2 regions of the Dongia sp. agr-C8 genome follow, and region 1 is predicted to be linked to the other one. Evidence: predicted binding sites of a transcription regulator. Region 1 holds the regulator's gene; the other holds the start of a gene.
The links. Region 1 encodes HrcA, which represses chaperone genes, less so after heat shock. Its sites were predicted from a motif close to GTTAGCACTCNCCNNNGGNGAGTGCTAAC; they were not measured.

Region 1 (8,628 bases):
TCGCCGAGATTGCCGATCGGCGTCGCCACCAATGCCAGCAAGCCCCCCTTGGACGCGGGGAACGATTGGGGGCGGCGTTGCCTTCCTTCCCTGCTGTCGTTAGGCTCGGACATCGGCCGTTCCAGAGCGTTTCCCAAGGGCGTCTATCGTGACATTCCGCATTTCCAGCGCACTCCGTCCAATGCACCTGGCGCTTGCCGCCATGGCTCTTTCGCTCGCCGGATGCGCGCCCAACCTACCGCCACCACAGGCGCCGAGCCAGCAGCAACCGCAGGTTCAGGCGCCGACGCCGGTGACGCCGGCCCCCGGCATGGACCTCACGCAACCGGCGCCGACGAACCAGGCGAAGGCGGCGCTGCTGCTGCCGCTCTCCGGCCAGAATGCCGGCGTCGGCCGCTCGCTGATGCAGGCTGCCGAGATGGGTGTGTTCGATTCCGCCGGCGACGACTTCGCCCTGGTGGTGCGCGACAGCGCCGCTGTGACGGGTCCGGGCGGCGCGGTCAGCAGCGCGATGCAGGAAGGCGTCGGTGTGGTGCTGGGCCCGGTCTTCTCGACCGAGGCGCCGGCCGCGGGCAACGCCGCGGGCGGGGTCATTCCGGTCATCAGCTTCTCCAACGATCGCGCGGCGGCGAAGCCGGGCGTTTTCGTGCTCGGGCTCGCGCCCCAGGCCCAGGTCGAGCGCGTCGTGCAATACGCGGCGGGGCAGCAGGTCAAGCGTTTCGCCATCCTCTATCCGAACTCGGCCTACGGCAGCGTGGTGCGGCAGGCCTATCAGGATGCGGTGGTGCAGGCCGGCGGCGAGATCGCCCTGATGCAATCCTACGACCCGGCGCAGGGCGACCTGATCCCGACCATGCAGAAGCTGGTGGATGCCTACAAGAGCAGCGGCTTCGACGCGCTGATGATTCCCGAAGGCGGCCAGAAGCTGCGCGCCATCGTCGCGATGCTGCCCGGCTTTGGCGTGCCGATCGCCGGGCCGGGCGGTGGCCCGACGCCGGCCGGATCGGTGCGCCTGCTCGGCACCGCCTTGTGGAACGACCCCAGCCTGGCCGGCGAGAAGCTCCTGGCCGGCGGCTGGTTCGCGACCACGCCGCAAGACCGCTGGAACAACTTCGTGCAGCGCTATCAGTCGGTTTACGGCGCGCCGCCGGATCTGCGCGCCGGCGTCGTCTACGACGCGGTGACGCTCGCGATCGCGCTCGGCAAGGCGAAGCCGGGCGGCGATTACAGCCTGACCCGCCTGACCGATCCCTCGGGTTTCTCCGGCGTCACCGGCCTCTTCCGGATGAATGCCGACGGCACCGTGACCCGCGGCCTTGCCGTGCTGGAGATCGGCCCCGGCGGTATTGCCGTGCGCGATCCCGCCCCGACCATGTTCCAGGCGACCATCAACTAAGCCGATGGGCAACTGAACCGAAAGCGCTGCGCCGACGACGGAGTCGTGCGTTTCACGGGAGAGATCCATGCGCCGTTACCTACCTGTCGCCTTGCTGATTGCCGGCCTGGAAGTGCACCTCGGCAGCACCGAAGCCCGCGCCGATTGCGGCGCTAAGAACGAGTTCGAGGATGTCTATTGCTATGCCAAGCAATACATCGCTTCCGACGATGTGCTGAACGCCGCCTACAAGGCGCTCACCGCCAAGCTCAACGCCCAGGAGAAGGCGGCGCTGAAGAAGGGCCAGCTGGCCTGGATCAAGAAGCGCAATGCCGAATGCGGCTCGACCGACAGTGAAGGCTATTCCGTCGATCTCTCCTGCGCCGTCGACTTCACCGAGCAGCGCACCCAGTTCCTCAAAGAGAAGTCGGAAGCCTGCGACGCCGGCAAATGCACCGCCGAGATGCTGGGCGGCGAATAATCAGGCCAGCAGCGCGCCGAGGACGGCATCCAGGCGCGCGCGGCCTTCATTCGTCGCGCGCAACCGATCGCCTTCCAAGGCCAGGAATCCACCCTCGATCAGGCGCGTGAGCGCCTTGCCGTCAAGCGCCGCGTCGATCGCTTTGCCGGTCTCGGCGACAAACCGCGCCGCCGGGATCCCTTCGGCGAGGCGCAGGCCCATCATCACCATTTCCTGCAGCCGCGCCGGCGCCGCGACTTCGTCGCGCTGCCGCGTCGCATGGCCTTCGCGCTCGACCATTTCGAGCCAGGCTTCCGGCGCGCGGTGCTGACGGGTCGCGAATTTCGTGCCCGCGAGCGTCAGCCGCCCATGCGCGCCGGGACCGACGCCGATGTAATCGCCATAGCGCCAATAGGTCAGGTTGTGCCGCGACTCCTCGCCGGGCCGGGCATGGTTGGAGATTTCATAGGCCGGCATCCCTGCGCGCTCCAGCCGCGACGCGGTCCAGTCGAACAGCGTGGCCTGCTCTTCCTCCGGCAAGGTCTGGAAGTCGCCGCGCGCGACCCGCTGCTCGAAGGCGGTGCCGGGCTCGATGGTGAGCTGATAGAGCGAGATATGGCTGTCGGCGAGGCTGAGCGCCGTGCTGAGTTCGTCGGCCCAAGCCGCGAGACTCTGGCCCGGCCGCGCATAGATGAGATCGAAGGAAAGCCTGGGGAAGGTCGCGCGGCCGATCTCCAGCGCGCGGATCGCCTCGCCGGCGCTGTGCTGACGGCCGAGGAACTTCAGCACCTGCTCGTCCAGCGCCTGCACGCCGATCGAGACCCGGTTGACCCCGGCTTCGCGAAAGGCCCGGAAGCGCCCGATCTCGACCGAGGTCGGATTCGCCTCCAGCGTGATCTCCAGATCGTCGTCACGCGCCCAATGCGCCTGGACCGCGCCGATCAAGGCCGCCGTGGTCTCCGGCTCCATCAGCGAGGGCGTGCCGCCGCCGAAGAAGATGCTGGTGACGGTCCGGCCCTGGGTCCGCGCGGCATAGTGAGCGAGCTCCGCCAGCAGCGCATCGCGCCAGCGGCGTTGATCGATCGCCTCGCGCACATGGCTGTTGAAGTCGCAATAGGGGCATTTGGCGCGGCAGAACGGCCAATGCACATAAATGCCGAAACCGCGCTCATCGGCGGAGTGGGAGATCATTTGGGGAGAGAAAGCAGGTTGCGCCGCAAGGTGCAAGCCGCCTCGTTTGGGTCTATTCGGCGACCAGGGCGATCGGGGTGATGCTGGCACCGGTCGGCCAGTTCCGCTTCAGCGCCGGGCGGCCGAAATAATAGCCCTGGAGATAGCCGACGCCGGCCTTCAGCAGGAAGTCCGCGTCCTCGGCATTCTCGACGAATTCCGCAACGGTCTCGAGGCCGAAGGTGGCGGCGAGGCCCATGAGATTCCGCACGAACAGCTGGTTGTCGACGTTGCGCGAAAGATTGAGAACGAAGGAGCCGTCGATCTTGACCATGTCCACGGTCAGCGCCTTCAAGTGCCGGAACGAGGTGAAGCCGGCGCCGAAATCGTCGATCGCCACCTTGCAGCCCAGATCGCGCACCACGTTCACGAAACGCGCCGATTCCTCGATGTCATGCAAGGCCGCGGTCTCGGTGATCTCGACCACCAGCCGGGGCGCGATATGCGGGGTCGAGCGCACCGCGGAGATCAGCGCGCGTAGCCAGGACTGATCCGAGGCGGTGAGGCCGGAAATGTTGATTGCAAGCGTGGTGTCCGGCGCCTCGCGCAATTCATCGACCGCCATGTCGAGCACGTAGCGGTCGAGCGCGCGGGCCATGCCGAGCTGCTCGATCACTGGGATGAAGGCACCGGCGGGCACGATGTCGCCCTTGTCGTCGCGCATGCGCAGCAGTGCTTCGTACTTCACCACCTCATGCGTCTCGGCGTGGACGATCGGCTGGTACATGAACAGCAGGCGATGGTCGCGCATCGCGTTCTGCACCTGGGCCCCGATATCCATGGCATGGCGGTGCACCAGGCCCTGCTGCTCGGAAACGCGATAGGTGTTGAAGCAGGAGCGGCCATTGCGCTTGGCGTAGTTCAGGGAGAGCTCCGCCTTGGCCATCACGTCATAGGCGGTGTTCACCAGTCCTGGGAACAGCACGCAGCCGATCGAAACCGAAACCGGGATCGACTGACCGTCGATCTCCACCGGCTCCTCGCGGATGCCGTCGATGATGCGATCCATGGCATGGACCACCATCTCCTCGCGGCATTGCGAGAGGATGACGCCGAAGCGGTCGCCGCCCAGGCGTCCCACGACATCGGACGAACGGACATAACGGTCGAGGCGCTGGCCGATCGCGACCAGAACCGCGTCGCCGACCTCGTAGCCGAAGGCGCTGTTGATCATGGCGAGCTTGTCGATGCCGATCACCATGAAAGCACCCGGCACATAGAACCGGCGCGCAAATGTCAGCGCCTGGTCGAGCTCGTCGCGCAAACGGGTCTTGTTGAAATGGCCGGTCAGCTCGTCGTAGTTGGCGATGCGCTCGAGCCGCGCCTCGGTCTGCTTCCTTTGGGTGATGACGCGCAACGTGCCGCACATCGCGACCGGGGTCTTCTCGCCGTCCAGCGTCGCATTGGCGCGGTCATGCACCCAGACGACGCCGCCCTGGTTGTTGCGCAGCCGATACTCGCAGTCATAGCCGGCTTGGCCGGCGAAATGGTCGCTCAAGGCCTTGAGGCGGATCGGCAGGTCCTCGGGATGAATCCGGTTGTTGAAGCCGTGGCCCGACTGGATCTCGTCGTTGGTCTCGCCGAGCAGCTCCTTCAAGCGGCTGCCCCAGGTCAGGCTGTCGCTCAAGATATCCCAGCGATAGGCGATGTCCCCCGCGGCTTCCACCGCGCGGGCGACCCAATCTGCTTCGAGAGGTTGTGCGAGAGCCTCCGTTTCCGGAGCCTGTCGTCCCAGCGTAATCATGCCCCGGTTTTCGCCAACGAAACTGCCCGATTTTGATTTGAGCGTTTAAGGCGGAAGCTTACGCCGGAGAGTCCTAAACAAATCTTAAATGTGCGGAATCGAACGGGACCCTTATCCCAGAAGAGTTTCGGGTCTTTAAGGTAAATTAAAGGTGAAGGAATCAGAATCGCGAGAAATGTGATCTCCGCATCTTGCGTTCTTAACTCCATTCATCAAATTCTAGGCAAATCCTCCGATGATCTGTCCCAGCCGATGCCGCCGGGGCATCGATGGGAGCGTGAATGTCGGATCTCGCCCAGATCCTCTTGCTGCCGCCACCGACGCCGCCGATTCAGCGATTGCCGGCGCGCGAGCAGGAACTCGCCGTCAACGCCGAGCAGCAGCAGGGCGGCGATGCCGCGCGCGGCAAGCGCTTCCGCTTCCGGGTCTATGAAGGCGGCGAAGCCAACACCGATATCGCCACGCGGCGCACGGATCCGCGCACCTCGCTCAACGGCGACGGCTCGACCGAGGACGCGACGGCGCGGTCATCGTCAGGGCGCATCCGCTACGCGACCGCCGGCAATTCAGCTTCGGGAAGTTCCAGCGCTTTCCTGGCGCAAGCCTTCGCGCAGGAGCAACTGGGCCAAGGACTGCACAACCCGCCCTTCGCCGCGGCCAGCGCCGCTTACACCCGCACCGGCGCCGCCACCTTCGCCTCGCGCAGCGGCAGCAGCGTGAATCTCAGCGTCTAGCGGGAGATTCGTCTCCGCCAATCTCCCGGAACGCAGTCATGCCAGGCCTGGCCTTGGCATCCACGAGTTTCGCGTCGTTGACTCAGCGATTCGAGTTGGGGATGAGTGGGCAGCCCACCCGAAACGCAGCTAGGCCGTCGTATCGACGTTGCCGCCCGGCGCCGCGTCGTTCGCTGCTGCGGCGCCGCCCTTGGCGACGCCCACCAGCGCGGGGCGCAGCAGGCGGTCATGGATCTTGTAGCCGGCCTGCAGCACCTGAACGACCGTGCCGGCGGGCTTGCCGCTGTCCGGCACTTCGAACATCGCCTGGTGGAAGTTGCTGTCGAAGCGCTCGCCCTCCGGCCAGATGCGCTGGATCTGTTGCTTGCCGAGCGCGGCTTCCAGCTGCCGCTCGGTGGCGGCGACGCCGTCATAGAGGTTCTTCAGCGCCTCGTCCGACTGCAATGTCTCGGCCGGGATCGCTTCCAGCGCGCGCCGCAGGTTGTCGGCGACGGTCAACATCTCGCGGGCGAAATTGGTGATGCCGTACTTCTGCGCGTCCTCGCGGTCGCGCTGCGCGCGCTTGCGGGTGTTCTCCGCCTCGGCCATGGCGCGCAGCGCCTGGTCTTTCATCTGCGCCGCTTCCGCGCGCGCGGCGGCCAGTGCCTCCTCGAGGCTCTCGCCGGTTTCGATCTGCGACGCCTGCTCGTCGGTCGTGCCGTTATCCATCTTGTCGTCGGTCATCATGGGACCGGTTCTCCATCAATCCGTCGTTCATTGCAATGCAGGAAATCGCCGCGCCCTGTTTGCACCGGGCGGCCGCAATCTCCGGTGAATTGTTAACCCAGGATCCGGCCGATCACCTTGGCGGTGTAGTCGACCATCGGGATGATGCGCGCGTAGTTGATCCGGCTCGGGCCGATGACACCCACCGCGCCGATCAGCCGCCGCTGGCTGTCACGATAGGGCGAGATGACCGCCGAACAGCCGGCGAGGCCGAACAGCTCATTCTCCGCGCCGATGAAGATCTGCACGCCCTCCGCGGCATCCGCCGCCTCCAGCAGCTTCAGCAGCTGCTCCTTGGCCTCCAGCGCCGAAAACAGGCCGCGCAGCCGCTCGAGGTCGCCGATCTCGGTGACGCCGTCGAGCAGATGCGATTGCCCGCGCACGATCAAGGCGCCTTCGCCGGCCCCGTTCGACCAGGTGGCGAGGCCCGCCTCGACCACCTTGCGCGTGAGCTCGTTGAGCTCGGCGCGCTGGCTCTCCAGATCCTGCACGATCTCGCCGCGCGCTGTGGTGATGGTTCGGCCGGCCAAGCGCTGGGTCAGGTAATTGGTCGCCTCGCTGAGGCTGGAGGGCGGCAGGCCGACCGGCACGTCAATCACCCGGTTTTCCACCATGCCGCCTTCGGTCACCAGCACGACCAGCGCACGGCCCGGGGCCAGGTGCACGAACTCGATATGTTTCAGCGGCCGCTCCGACTTCGGCGCCACCACCATGCCCGCGGCATGGGATAGGCCCGAGAGCATGGTGGTCGCCTGCTCCAGCACTTCCGGCATGCTGCGACCGGTCGCCTGGCATTGGCCTTCGATCGCCGCACGCTCGGCGTCGGTCAGGCCGCCCAGCTCCATCAGGCCGTCGACGAACAGCCGCAGGCCGAGATCGGTCGGCAGCCGCCCGGCCGAGGTATGCGGCGCGAACAGCAGGCCGAGCTCTTCCAGGTCCGCCATCACATTGCGGATCGTCGCCGGCGAGAGCTGGCCGAGCCGGCGCGAAAGCGTGCGCGAGCCGACCGGCTCCCCGGTCTCGAAATAGGTATCCATGATCAGCCGGAAGATTTCTCGCGAGCGGCTCGAAAGCTCGCTCAAGACCGGCCGATGCTGCGGAAAATTGCGCGGCGTATGCTGCATCAGTCGCCTCAAAAGACCCTGCCGAATCTAGGTATGGGGGCGGGGTGCGTCAATATCCGCGAATTATCGTTGCGGCCCCGTTTTGGGCATGCTCGACTGCCGCTCTTCCCGAGATCACCCACAGTATCCACATGCGTTTTCTGGTCTTCCAGCATATCGCGGTCGAGCATCCCGGCGTCTTCCGCGACTTTTTCGCCGCGGACGGCATCGCCTGGGATGCCGTCGAACTCGATGAGGGCGAGCCGATCCCGAGCCTCGACAATTACGACGCGCTCTGGGTCATGGGCGGGCCGATGGACGTCTGGGAGGAGACCGAGCATCCCTGGCTGAGGGCCGAGAAGGCGGCGATCCGCGAATGGGTCCAGGTCCAGGCCCGGCCCTATATGGGGCTCTGCCTCGGCCACCAGCTGCTGGGTGCTGCGCTCGGCGGCCAGGTCGGTAAGATGGAGAAGCCCGAAGTCGGCATCCTCGACATCAATCTCACCGCCGCAGGCCGGGCGGATCCCCTTTTCGCCGGGATCGAAACGCCGTTCCAGGCCTTGCAATGGCATGGCGCCGCCGTGCTGGAGGCGCCGGAGGGCGCCGTCATCCTCGCCGACTCTCCGGCCTGCGCCAACCAGGCGATGCGGATCGGTGATCTTGCCTACGGGCTGCAGTACCACACCGAGCTGACCACGAAGACGGTCGGCGAATGGGGTGAGGTCCCGGCTTATGCCTGCGCCCTCGACGAGACCCTGGGCGAGGGCGCGCTGGCCCGGCTCGACGCCGAGGCGAGCAACAAGATGCCGGTTTTCGCTCGGGATTCGCGCCGGCTCTACGACAATTTCATGAACCTGCTCAAAGCGCGGAGCTGAGATCATTTCCAACCCAACGCCGTCCACCCTGCGGCGGCCCGGGCGCCCCCTGGGTCCGCTGGTGATGCTGGTCGGCCTCGGCCTGGTGGCGCTCAACCTCCGGCCAGCGGTGACCAGCGTCGGCCCGCTGCTCGAGGAGATCGTGCAGTCGCTCGGCTTCGACCGGGCCGAGGCCGGCATCCTGACCACGCTTCCGGTGCTCTGCTTCGGCCTGATCGGTCCGCTGGCGCCCGCGCTCGGTCGCCGCTTCGGGGCCGAAAGTGTCATCTTCGTGGCCTTGATCGGTGTCGCCCTCGGCTGCGCGATGCGCCTCCTGCCTTCGGCAGCGCTGCTTTACGGCAG
Region 2 (8,628 bases), 370 kb from region 1:
CGAGCAGCATCAGGAACCCGACATGGAGCGCGCGCACCACCTGGCTCGGCAGGTTGAGGACATGCGCGGCGGTGGCAAGCTGATAGAGAGAGAAGGCGACCGCGATCCAGAACAGCAGCCGGCCTTCGAATGTCTTGCCGAATTCCGCCGCCAGCGGACCGGCGGGCCCTTCGGGCGATGCTGCCGTCGGGTGCGCCGGTGCCGCCGCCACCGCCGTCACATCACGCCCTTCTCCTTGTAGTACTTCTCGGCGCCGGGATGCAGCGGGACCGGCATGTCTTTGGCCGCGGTCTCGAGCTTGATGTCGGCGGCCGCCTTGTGCGCGGCGACCAGGTCCGGCAGGTTCTCGAACAGCTGCTTGGTCATCTGATAGGCCAGGTCCTCGGAGACGCCGTCATGCGTCACCAGGAAGTTGATCACCGCCGCGGTCGGCACGTCTTCCGCCTGGCCGTCATAGGTTCCGGCGGGGATCGTCTTGGCGACATAGGGGGCGCCGAGTTTGGCGATGATGTCGGCCGGCACCGCGACCATCTGGATCGGCACCGAGGTTGCAAGATCGCGGATCGACGCGACGCCGAGCCCCGCGGATTGCAGCGTCGCGTCGAGCTGGCGGTTCTTCATCAACTCGACCGACTCGCCGAACGGCAGGTACTCGGTCTTGCCGAGATCGTCGTAGGTCAAGCCGGCAGCACCCAGGATCGCACGGGCGTTGAGCTCGGTGCCGGATTTCGGTGCGCCGACCGAGAGGCCCTTGCCCTTCAGGTCGGCCAGCGTCTTGATGCCGGACTCCCTGGACGCGACGATCTGGATGTAGTTCGGATAGATGGCGGCGAGCCCGCGCAGCTTGTCGAGCTTGCCCTTGAATCCCGCATCCGCATTGCCGTCCCAGGCGAACTTCACTGAATCGCCCAGGGCGAACGCGATCTCGCCCTTGCCGGCCTGGAGCAGGTTGAGATTCTCCACCGAGGCCTTGGTCGCCTGGACTTGGGTCCGGGCCTCGGGAATCTTGTCGCCATAGATCTTGGCCAGGGCGGCGCCCAGTGGATAGTAGACCCCGCTGGTCCCGCCGGTCAGGATGTTGACGAACTGGCTGGCGAAGACCGACGGCGCTCTGGCGACGAGCGCGAGGCCGGCCGTGCCGGCGACAAATCCACGGCGGGTGATGACGGTCATCCTGTCCTCCCTGATGCGTTTTCCCTGCTGGGTTTTCTTTGGATCGGCGGTCGCGAAGAGACCGGCGTGATGGCGCTGATGCCCGGAACGGCCGCCGGAACGGAATTATTGCCGAGATCCTCCGGCGTGGCATCCCTTGATTTGGCTCAAGGGAGCATTTTCGGGTTGCGACTTTAGTCTAGATCGGAGCTTTGCCGGTCGGTCGCGAACCGCCTGGCGAAGCAGATGGATCAGCCGATCGCCGCGAGCGCCCGGCGCGAGAGCTTGGCCCATTCGCGCTCGTCGTCGTTGACGTTGAAGCGCTTGGCGTGGTCGAGGACGCGTTCGAGCTCGGTCTTGGCGCGGCTTTGCTGTCCGTCGCGCCAGAGAATCTCCGCATAGCGATAGCGCGCCTCGAGCCCGACCGAATGGCTGAGCAGGCCTTCGAGCTCGGCCAGGGCCGCGACCCGGTCGCCGCCGGCATCGGCGGCGCGCGCGCTCAGGATCGCGACCTCCTGGCGATAGTAGTCCGGATGGTGGCTCCGGAGCTCGCCGAGCGTCGCCCGCGCCTCGTTCGGCTGGTTGTTGAAATAGTAGGCGCGGGCGAGGCCGAGCAGCAGGTCCGGCGCGTTCTGGTACTGGCCTTCACGGGCGCCGCGATAGATCCGGATCGCCTCGTCGAACATGCCGCGCTCGGTGCATTCGGCGGCGAAGCTCACGCGGTTGGCGATGCTGCCGCAGACTTCCATCTCGGCGGCGCGGCGCTGCAGCTCCTTGTCGGGGGCGATCGCCTTGGCGATGTCGCTGCCGAACTTCATAACGCGGCGCTGCTCGCGGCTCCCCGGCACGATCTCGTAGAGGAAGTAGAACACCGACCCCAGCAGCGGGAACAGCAGGATGCAGAGGATCCACCATAACGGCCGACTGTGCCGCAGAACATGGATGATGGTGAAGATATCGAGTGCCAGAACGGCGATGCCAACAATCGGCATGGTCTTCCCCGAGGGCCGTACGCGCGTGTCATGAAACCGCAACCGGCGGTTCAGTGTTGGGCGTTCCTATACCATCGCGGCGGCAGTGTGAGAAGACCCCCTGCCAAAGCAGAAGGGCCCGCATCCTTCCGGATGCGAGCCCTTCGCTGTGACGAATGAGCTGTGCGCTTGGACTTAGAAGTCCATGTCGCCCATGCCGCCCATGCCGCCGCCCGGGCCGCCCATCGGGGCCGCCTTCTTCTCCGGACGCTCGGCGATCATCGCCTCGGTGGTGATCAGCAGGGCCGCGACCGAGGCCGCATCCTGCAGGGCGCAGCGCACGACCTTGGTCGGGTCGATGATGCCGGCCTTCACCATGTCCACATACTCACCGGACTGGGCGTCGTAGCCCCAGTTGGTGGACTTGGACTCGAGGAGCTTGCCCGAGACCACGGCGCCATCGACGCCGGCGTTCTCGGCAATGAGCTTCACCGGGGCGAGGATCGCGCGGCGGATGATGTCGACACCGACCTTCTGGTCGTTGTTGTCGTACTTCACCTTGTCGAGCGCCTTCACCGAGTAGAGCAGGGCCACGCCGCCGCCGGCGACGATGCCTTCCTCGACCGCGGCGCGGGTCGCGTGCATCGCGTCATCGACGCGATCCTTGCGCTCCTTCACCTCGACCTCCGAGCCGCCGCCGACGCGGATCACCGCGACGCCGCCGGCCAGCTTGGCCAGACGCTCGGCCAGCTTTTCCTTGTCGTACTCGCTGGTGGTCTCTTCGATCTGGGCGCGAATCTGGTTGCAGCGGCCCTCGATCTCCTTCTTCTTGCCGGAGCCGTCGACGATCGTGGTGTTCTCCTTCTCGATCACCACCTTCTTCGCCTTGCCCAGCATGTCGAGCGTGACGCTCTCCAGCTTGATGCCCAGGTCTTCAGAGATGACCTGGCCGCCGGTCAGGATCGCGATGTCTTCCAGCATCGCCTTCCGGCGATCGCCGAAGCCCGGCGCCTTCACGGCCGCGACCTTCAGGCCGCCGCGCAGCTTGTTGACCACCAGGGTCGCCAGCGCTTCGCCTTCCACGTCCTCGGAGATGATGAGGAGCGGACGGCCCGACTGCACCACCGCCTCGAGCACCGGCAGCATCGCCTGCAGCGACGAGAGCTTCTTCTCGTGCAGCAGGATGTACGGGTTCTCCAGCTCGGTGATCATCTTCTCGGCGTTGGTGATGAAGTACGGCGAGAGATAGCCACGGTCGAACTGCATGCCTTCGACGACTTCGAGCTCGGTCTCGAGGCCCTTCGCCTCTTCGACGGTGATGACACCCTCGTTGCCGACCTTCTGCATCGCCTTGGCGATCATGTCGCCGATCTCTTTTTCGCCGTTGGCGGAGATGGTGCCAACCTGGGCGATTTCCTCGGAGGTCGAGACCTTCTTGGAGCGCTTCTTCACGTCCTCGACCACGGCGTCAACCGCCGCGTCGATGCCGCGCTTCAGGTCCATCGGGTTCAAGCCCGCCGCGACGGCCTTGGCGCCTTCGCGAACGATCGCCTGCGCGAGCACGGTCGCGGTGGTGGTGCCGTCACCGGCGAGGTCGTTGGTCTTGGAAGCGACCTCGCGCAGCATCTGCGCGCCCATGTTCTCGAACTTGTCGGCGAGCTCGATCTCCTTGGCGACGGTGACGCCGTCCTTGGTGATGCGCGGCGCGCCGAACGACTTGTCGATGACGACATTGCGGCCCTTGGGACCCAGGGTCACCTTCACCGCGTTGGCGAGGATGTCGACGCCGCGGAGCATGCGCTCGCGGGCGTCGCCGGAAAAGCGAACGTCTTTAGCAGCCATTGTTCTCTATCCTTATTGTTGCGTTGAAGCGGCGCTTGGGTAACGACGGCGTCGTTACTCGGCGGCCTTCTTCTTGGAAGCCGCACCCTCGATGATGCCGAGGATGTCCGATTCCTTCATGATCAGCAGGTCTTCACCGTCGATCTTCACCTCGGTGCCCGACCACTTGCCGAACAGGATGCGGTCGCCGGCCTTGACGTCCAGCGGCGTCAGCTTGCCGTCTTCGCTCTTGGTGCCCGCGCCGGCGGCGATGACTTCGCCCTCTTGCGGCTTTTCCTTGGCGGTGTCGGGAATGATGATGCCCCCCGCGGTCTTCTCAACGCCTTCGATGCGGCGCACGAGAACGCGGTCGTGAAGCGGGCGGAACTTCATGGAGATCCTCCGTATGGATTGAAAGTGGCGTCCCTGGTTTCCGCCGGAGAGGGGGTGGCAGCCTTCTGATCCCAGCGGGCTGTTAGCACTCTCATCCGACGAGTGCCAGCGATGTAGGCCGATACCCCCGAGGCGTCAAGGGCTAAGAGTTCGGAAACGCTGGCAAATTTGTGAAATCTGAGCGGCGCGCTCATGCTGCTTAGCAGCAATCCACGACAGAGAGTGCTAAGTTGCTGAAAAATAAGCACTCTTCAAACATTTGTTAAGGAACGAAGACCATGCTTCCTGCTATGGTTAAATACGGGTCTGAGTCGCTGGCTTCGATCCCGAACGGACGAGCAGGCGCCTTGGGGACCCGGTCACAACAGACTGGAGGTTGCCTTGATCGCGCGTTCCGGACTGGCCTTGCAGCTCAACGACTACCGCCTGACCACCGCCCAGATCCTTTACCACATGCCGGATCATCCCGGCCTCCTACAGACCTTCGTCTGGCAGGACTACGACCTCGCCCCGAAATTCCCGAGCCTGCGCCGCTTCCTGGATTTCTGGAGCGCCAATCTCGACGGCAAGCTGCACTCGGTCCAGGTGGCCTCCGCCGAGCTGATCACGCCGCCGCAATGGCGCAATGCGCAGGCGCTGCTGACCGTGCACTGACTTCCCGGGACGCATGACAGGCCGGACCCGGCCTGTTAAAGCTTCGGCCCATCACGGGCGGCCGGAGTCGGAAAAGCGTGCTGCGTCGAGTTTACGATTGGGTGATGCGGCTCGCCCACCACCCGCGCGCCGCCTGGGCGCTGTTCGCGGTCAGCTTCACGGAAAGCTCCTTCTTCCCGATTCCGCCGGACGCCATGCTGATCCCCATGGTGCTGGCCGACCGGCGCAAGGCCTGGTTCTACGCCCTGGTCTGCACCATCGCCTCGGTCCTGGGCGCCCTGCTTGGCTACTGGATCGGCCACGCGCTCTATGAAGGCATCGGCAAGCCGATCATCGCCTTCTACCATCTCGAGCCGTCGATGCAGGGCTTCATCGACGATTTCAACGAATACGGCCTCTGGATCATCCTGATCAAAGGCCTGACCCCCATTCCCTATAAGCTGGTCACCATCGCCAGCGGGGTGGCCGGTTTCGCGCTCACCCCCTTCATCCTGGCCTCGATCGTCACCCGCGGATTCCGCTTTTTCCTGGTGGCGGGTTTGCTCTATTTTTTCGGGGAACCGATCCGGGACTTCATCGAACGCCGCCTGACCCTGGTCACCACCGCTTTCATCATCCTGGTGGTGGGCGGTTTCGTGGCTCTCAAATATCTCGGCTGAGGAAAATTTGGCCCGCACCTATTCGCAGTTTCAGCACCGCCGCGCCGCCGGCATCGATCCCCGCGATGTGCCGTGGATCGTGACCCTCATGGCCTTCGCCGCCCTCTGCGTCGCCTGGCTGGCGCAATACGGCGCCGGCCTTGCGCCTTGCGAGCTCTGCTATCTGGCGCGCTACGCCTACTGGGCCACGATCGCGCTCGGCATCGTGGCGATCTTCTTCAGCCGCAAGCCCAAGGCGCGGAAGTTCTGGCTTACCCTGGTTGGCCTGGCGCTCTTGGGCGTGGTCGGCATCTCGATCTTCCATGTCGGCGTCGAGCAGGGCTGGTGGCAAGGGAGCTCGGCCTGCGTCGGCGAAAGCACCGCCGGCATGAGCACCGAAGATCTGACAAACGCCATCATGAACGCGCCGGTCACCCGCTGCGACGAGCCCGCTTTCGTCTTCCTCGGCATCTCCATGGCCGGCTATGACGCGATCTATGCGGCCTTGCTCGCCTGGTTCACCTTCTGGGGCGCCACCCGGCGCGCGCATCGATGAGCGCTGCCGAGAAGCGCACCGCGGAAGACCGCCTGCCCGGCGATCCCACAAAGGCGCAGCTGATAGACCGCATCATCCGCGTCGATCACGCCGGCGAATATGGCGCCAAGCGGATCTACGAAGGCCAGCTCGCGATGCTGAAGGGCAAGCCCGAGGCCGCGGTGGTGCGCCACATGTATGAGCAGGAGCTCCAGCACCTGAAGGAATTCGAGCGCCTGATGGTCGAGCGCCGCGCGCGTCCCTCGGCGCTCACGCCGCTCTGGCACGTCGCCGGCTTCGCGCTGGGCGCGGCGACCGCGCTGATGGGCCCGAAGGCGGCGATGGCCTGCACCGTCGCGGTCGAAGAGGTGATCGACGAACACTACCGCGAGCAGGCGGAGAAGCTCGGCGCCGACGAGAAGCCGCTTCAAGCGACGATCGAGAAATTCCGCGCCGAGGAAGTGCAGCACCGCGACACCGGCTTGGCGCACGGCGCCGAGCAGGCCACGGCCTATCCGGTCCTGACCCAGGCGATCAAGGCCGGCTCCAGGCTCGCCATCTGGCTCGCGGAACGGGTCTAAAGGATCCCCCGCCCCCGAATCGGGGGAGGGCCGGGGTGGGGGTACGTGACACCGCTTCAGCGGGGCTTGCGCCTATGCACACAGTCCGCACCCAGTACAAAACGCTCAGCCGCGCGATCCGCCTCCGCGCGGAGATGACCGATGCTGAGAAGAAGCTCTGGCGCCATCTTCGCGGCCGTCAGCTGGACAGTCGCCAATTTCGCAAACAAGTAGAGATCGGCGACTATGTCGTCGACTTCTGTTGTTTGAAAGCGCGGTTGGTCATTGAAGTCGATGGGGGCCAGCACGATGCGCGGGCGGCGCAGGATGAAGCCCGAACAAAGTGGCTGAACGCTCAGGGGTATCGCGTCATCCGCTTCTGGAACAACGAAGTGCTCCAGAACATTGAGGGTGTGTTGCAGGAGATCGTGCGCGTGTTGGAACTCCCGCGCCTACGCGATGTTTCGCACCCCCACCCCAACCCTCCCCCGATTCGGGGGAGGGGGTAGGAGAGTCACAGCTCTCGCAACGTCTCGCTGCGGTCCCCGCCCCCGAATCGGGGGCGGGTTAGGGTGGGGGTACGAGACACCCTCACCCCACCAGCCCGAGCTTCTTCTCCAGATCCAGCATCCAGTGCACCAGCGGGCCGATCAGGAACGCGAAAGCCAGCGTGCCCAAGCCGACCGAACCGCCGAGCCACCAGCCGATCCCCAGCACCGAGACCTCGATGATGGTGCGCGCGACGCGGATCGAGAGGCCGAGCTTCTGGTGCAGCCCCAGCATCAGCCCGTCGCGCGGGCCGGCGCCGAGCTTGGTCGGGAGATAGAGCGCGCTGCCGATGCTGATCACCAGGATCCCGCCCAGCATCAGCGCCCATTGCTCGATGGGACCCTGCGGCGCCGGCACATAGTCGAGCGCCACATTGGTCATGGGGCCGATGCAGAGCACGTTCAGGACGGTGCCGATGCCCGGCTTCTGCTTCAGCGGCAGCCAGAACAGCATCACCGCCGCGCCGACGATCACCGCCGCGGTGCCGATCTTCATGTCCAGCTGCAGCGCCACACCCTGGTGGAATGCGTCCCACGGCCCGAGGCCCAGGTCGGCCCGCACCATCATGGCGATGGCGAGGCCGTAGCAGGCAAAGCCCAAGAACAGGAAGATCCAGCGCTTCAGGTCACGCATGCGAATGGCAGCTTCAGACGAACTGCTTCGCCAGCTTCAGCCCCTGGTTCTGGTAGTTCGAGCCGATGCCCTGGCCATAGAGCTTGTCGGGCCGGGTCGCCATCCGCTCATAGCGCAGCATGGCGACGGTCTGGCCATGCTCCAGCATGAAGGGCACGTCATGCGAGCGCACTTCGAGCACCGCCCGGCTGCCGCCGGTCGAGAGGTCCCAGCCGAAGCCGGGATCGAAGAAGCCGGCATAATGGACGCGGAACTCGCCGACCGCGGTGTCGTAGGGGATCATCTCGGCCGCGAAATCCGGCGGCACGCGCACCGCCTCGCGGGTGGCGAGGATATAGAACTCGTCGGGATCGAGAATGAGCCGCGGCGCGCCATAGCGGTGGATCGGCTCCCAGAAATCGGCGGTGTCGTAGATCCCGACCTTGTCGACGTCGATCCGGTCGGTGTGCTTCTTGGCGCGATAGCCGATCAGCGTCGAATCCGGGCTGCCGACGAGGTCGATGGTGACGGCGACATTCTTGCCGCGCAAAGGCTTCGGCGTGCCGTCGATCTTCACCAGGTCGCCGGCATCATGCATGCGCTGCAATTCACTCGCCGCCAGCGCAGGCGAGCCGCGGCGGAAGCGGATCTGGTTCAGCCGCGATCCCTGCCTAGCCACGATGCTGAAGGTCTTCGGCGTGATCTCGGCGTAGAGCGGTCCGCAATAGCCGTTCTCGACCTCG

Region 2: groES (co-chaperone GroES) is a predicted target of HrcA. The motif match lies at 4,419-4,447, and genes of this name have one in related genera.

Annotation. Positions count from the first base shown of each region.
Region 1 covers NZ_BAAGHZ010000003.1:561,492-570,119, forward strand. Annotated here, with positions in the region: gene rsmI (16S rRNA (cytidine(1402)-2'-O)-methyltransferase) at 1-41, opposite strand, end outside; gene ACYQ4T_RS16830 (penicillin-binding protein activator) at 203-1,396, shown strand; gene ACYQ4T_RS16835 (lysozyme inhibitor LprI family protein) at 1,464-1,856, shown strand; gene hemW (radical SAM family heme chaperone HemW) at 1,857-3,026, opposite strand; gene ACYQ4T_RS16845 (putative bifunctional diguanylate cyclase/phosphodiesterase) at 3,079-4,731, opposite strand; gene ACYQ4T_RS16850 (hypothetical protein) at 5,091-5,543, shown strand; gene grpE (nucleotide exchange factor GrpE) at 5,673-6,269, opposite strand; gene hrcA (heat-inducible transcriptional repressor HrcA) at 6,362-7,432, opposite strand; gene ACYQ4T_RS16865 (type 1 glutamine amidotransferase) at 7,564-8,286, shown strand; gene ACYQ4T_RS16870 (MFS transporter) at 8,351-8,628, shown strand, end outside.
Region 2 covers NZ_BAAGHZ010000003.1:928,154-936,781, forward strand. Annotated here, with positions in the region: gene ACYQ4T_RS18620 (TRAP transporter permease) at 1-220, opposite strand, end outside; gene ACYQ4T_RS18625 (TAXI family TRAP transporter solute-binding subunit) at 217-1,173, opposite strand; gene ACYQ4T_RS18630 (tetratricopeptide repeat protein) at 1,404-2,144, opposite strand; gene groL (chaperonin GroEL) at 2,319-3,965, opposite strand; gene groES (co-chaperone GroES) at 4,020-4,337, opposite strand; gene ACYQ4T_RS18645 (usg protein) at 4,719-4,991, shown strand; gene ACYQ4T_RS18650 (YqaA family protein) at 5,069-5,650, shown strand; gene ACYQ4T_RS18655 (disulfide bond formation protein B) at 5,658-6,185, shown strand; gene ACYQ4T_RS18660 (demethoxyubiquinone hydroxylase family protein) at 6,182-6,745, shown strand; gene ACYQ4T_RS18665 (endonuclease domain-containing protein) at 6,820-7,233, shown strand; gene yczE (membrane protein YczE) at 7,316-7,906, opposite strand; gene ACYQ4T_RS18675 (2'-deoxycytidine 5'-triphosphate deaminase) at 7,920-8,628, opposite strand, start outside.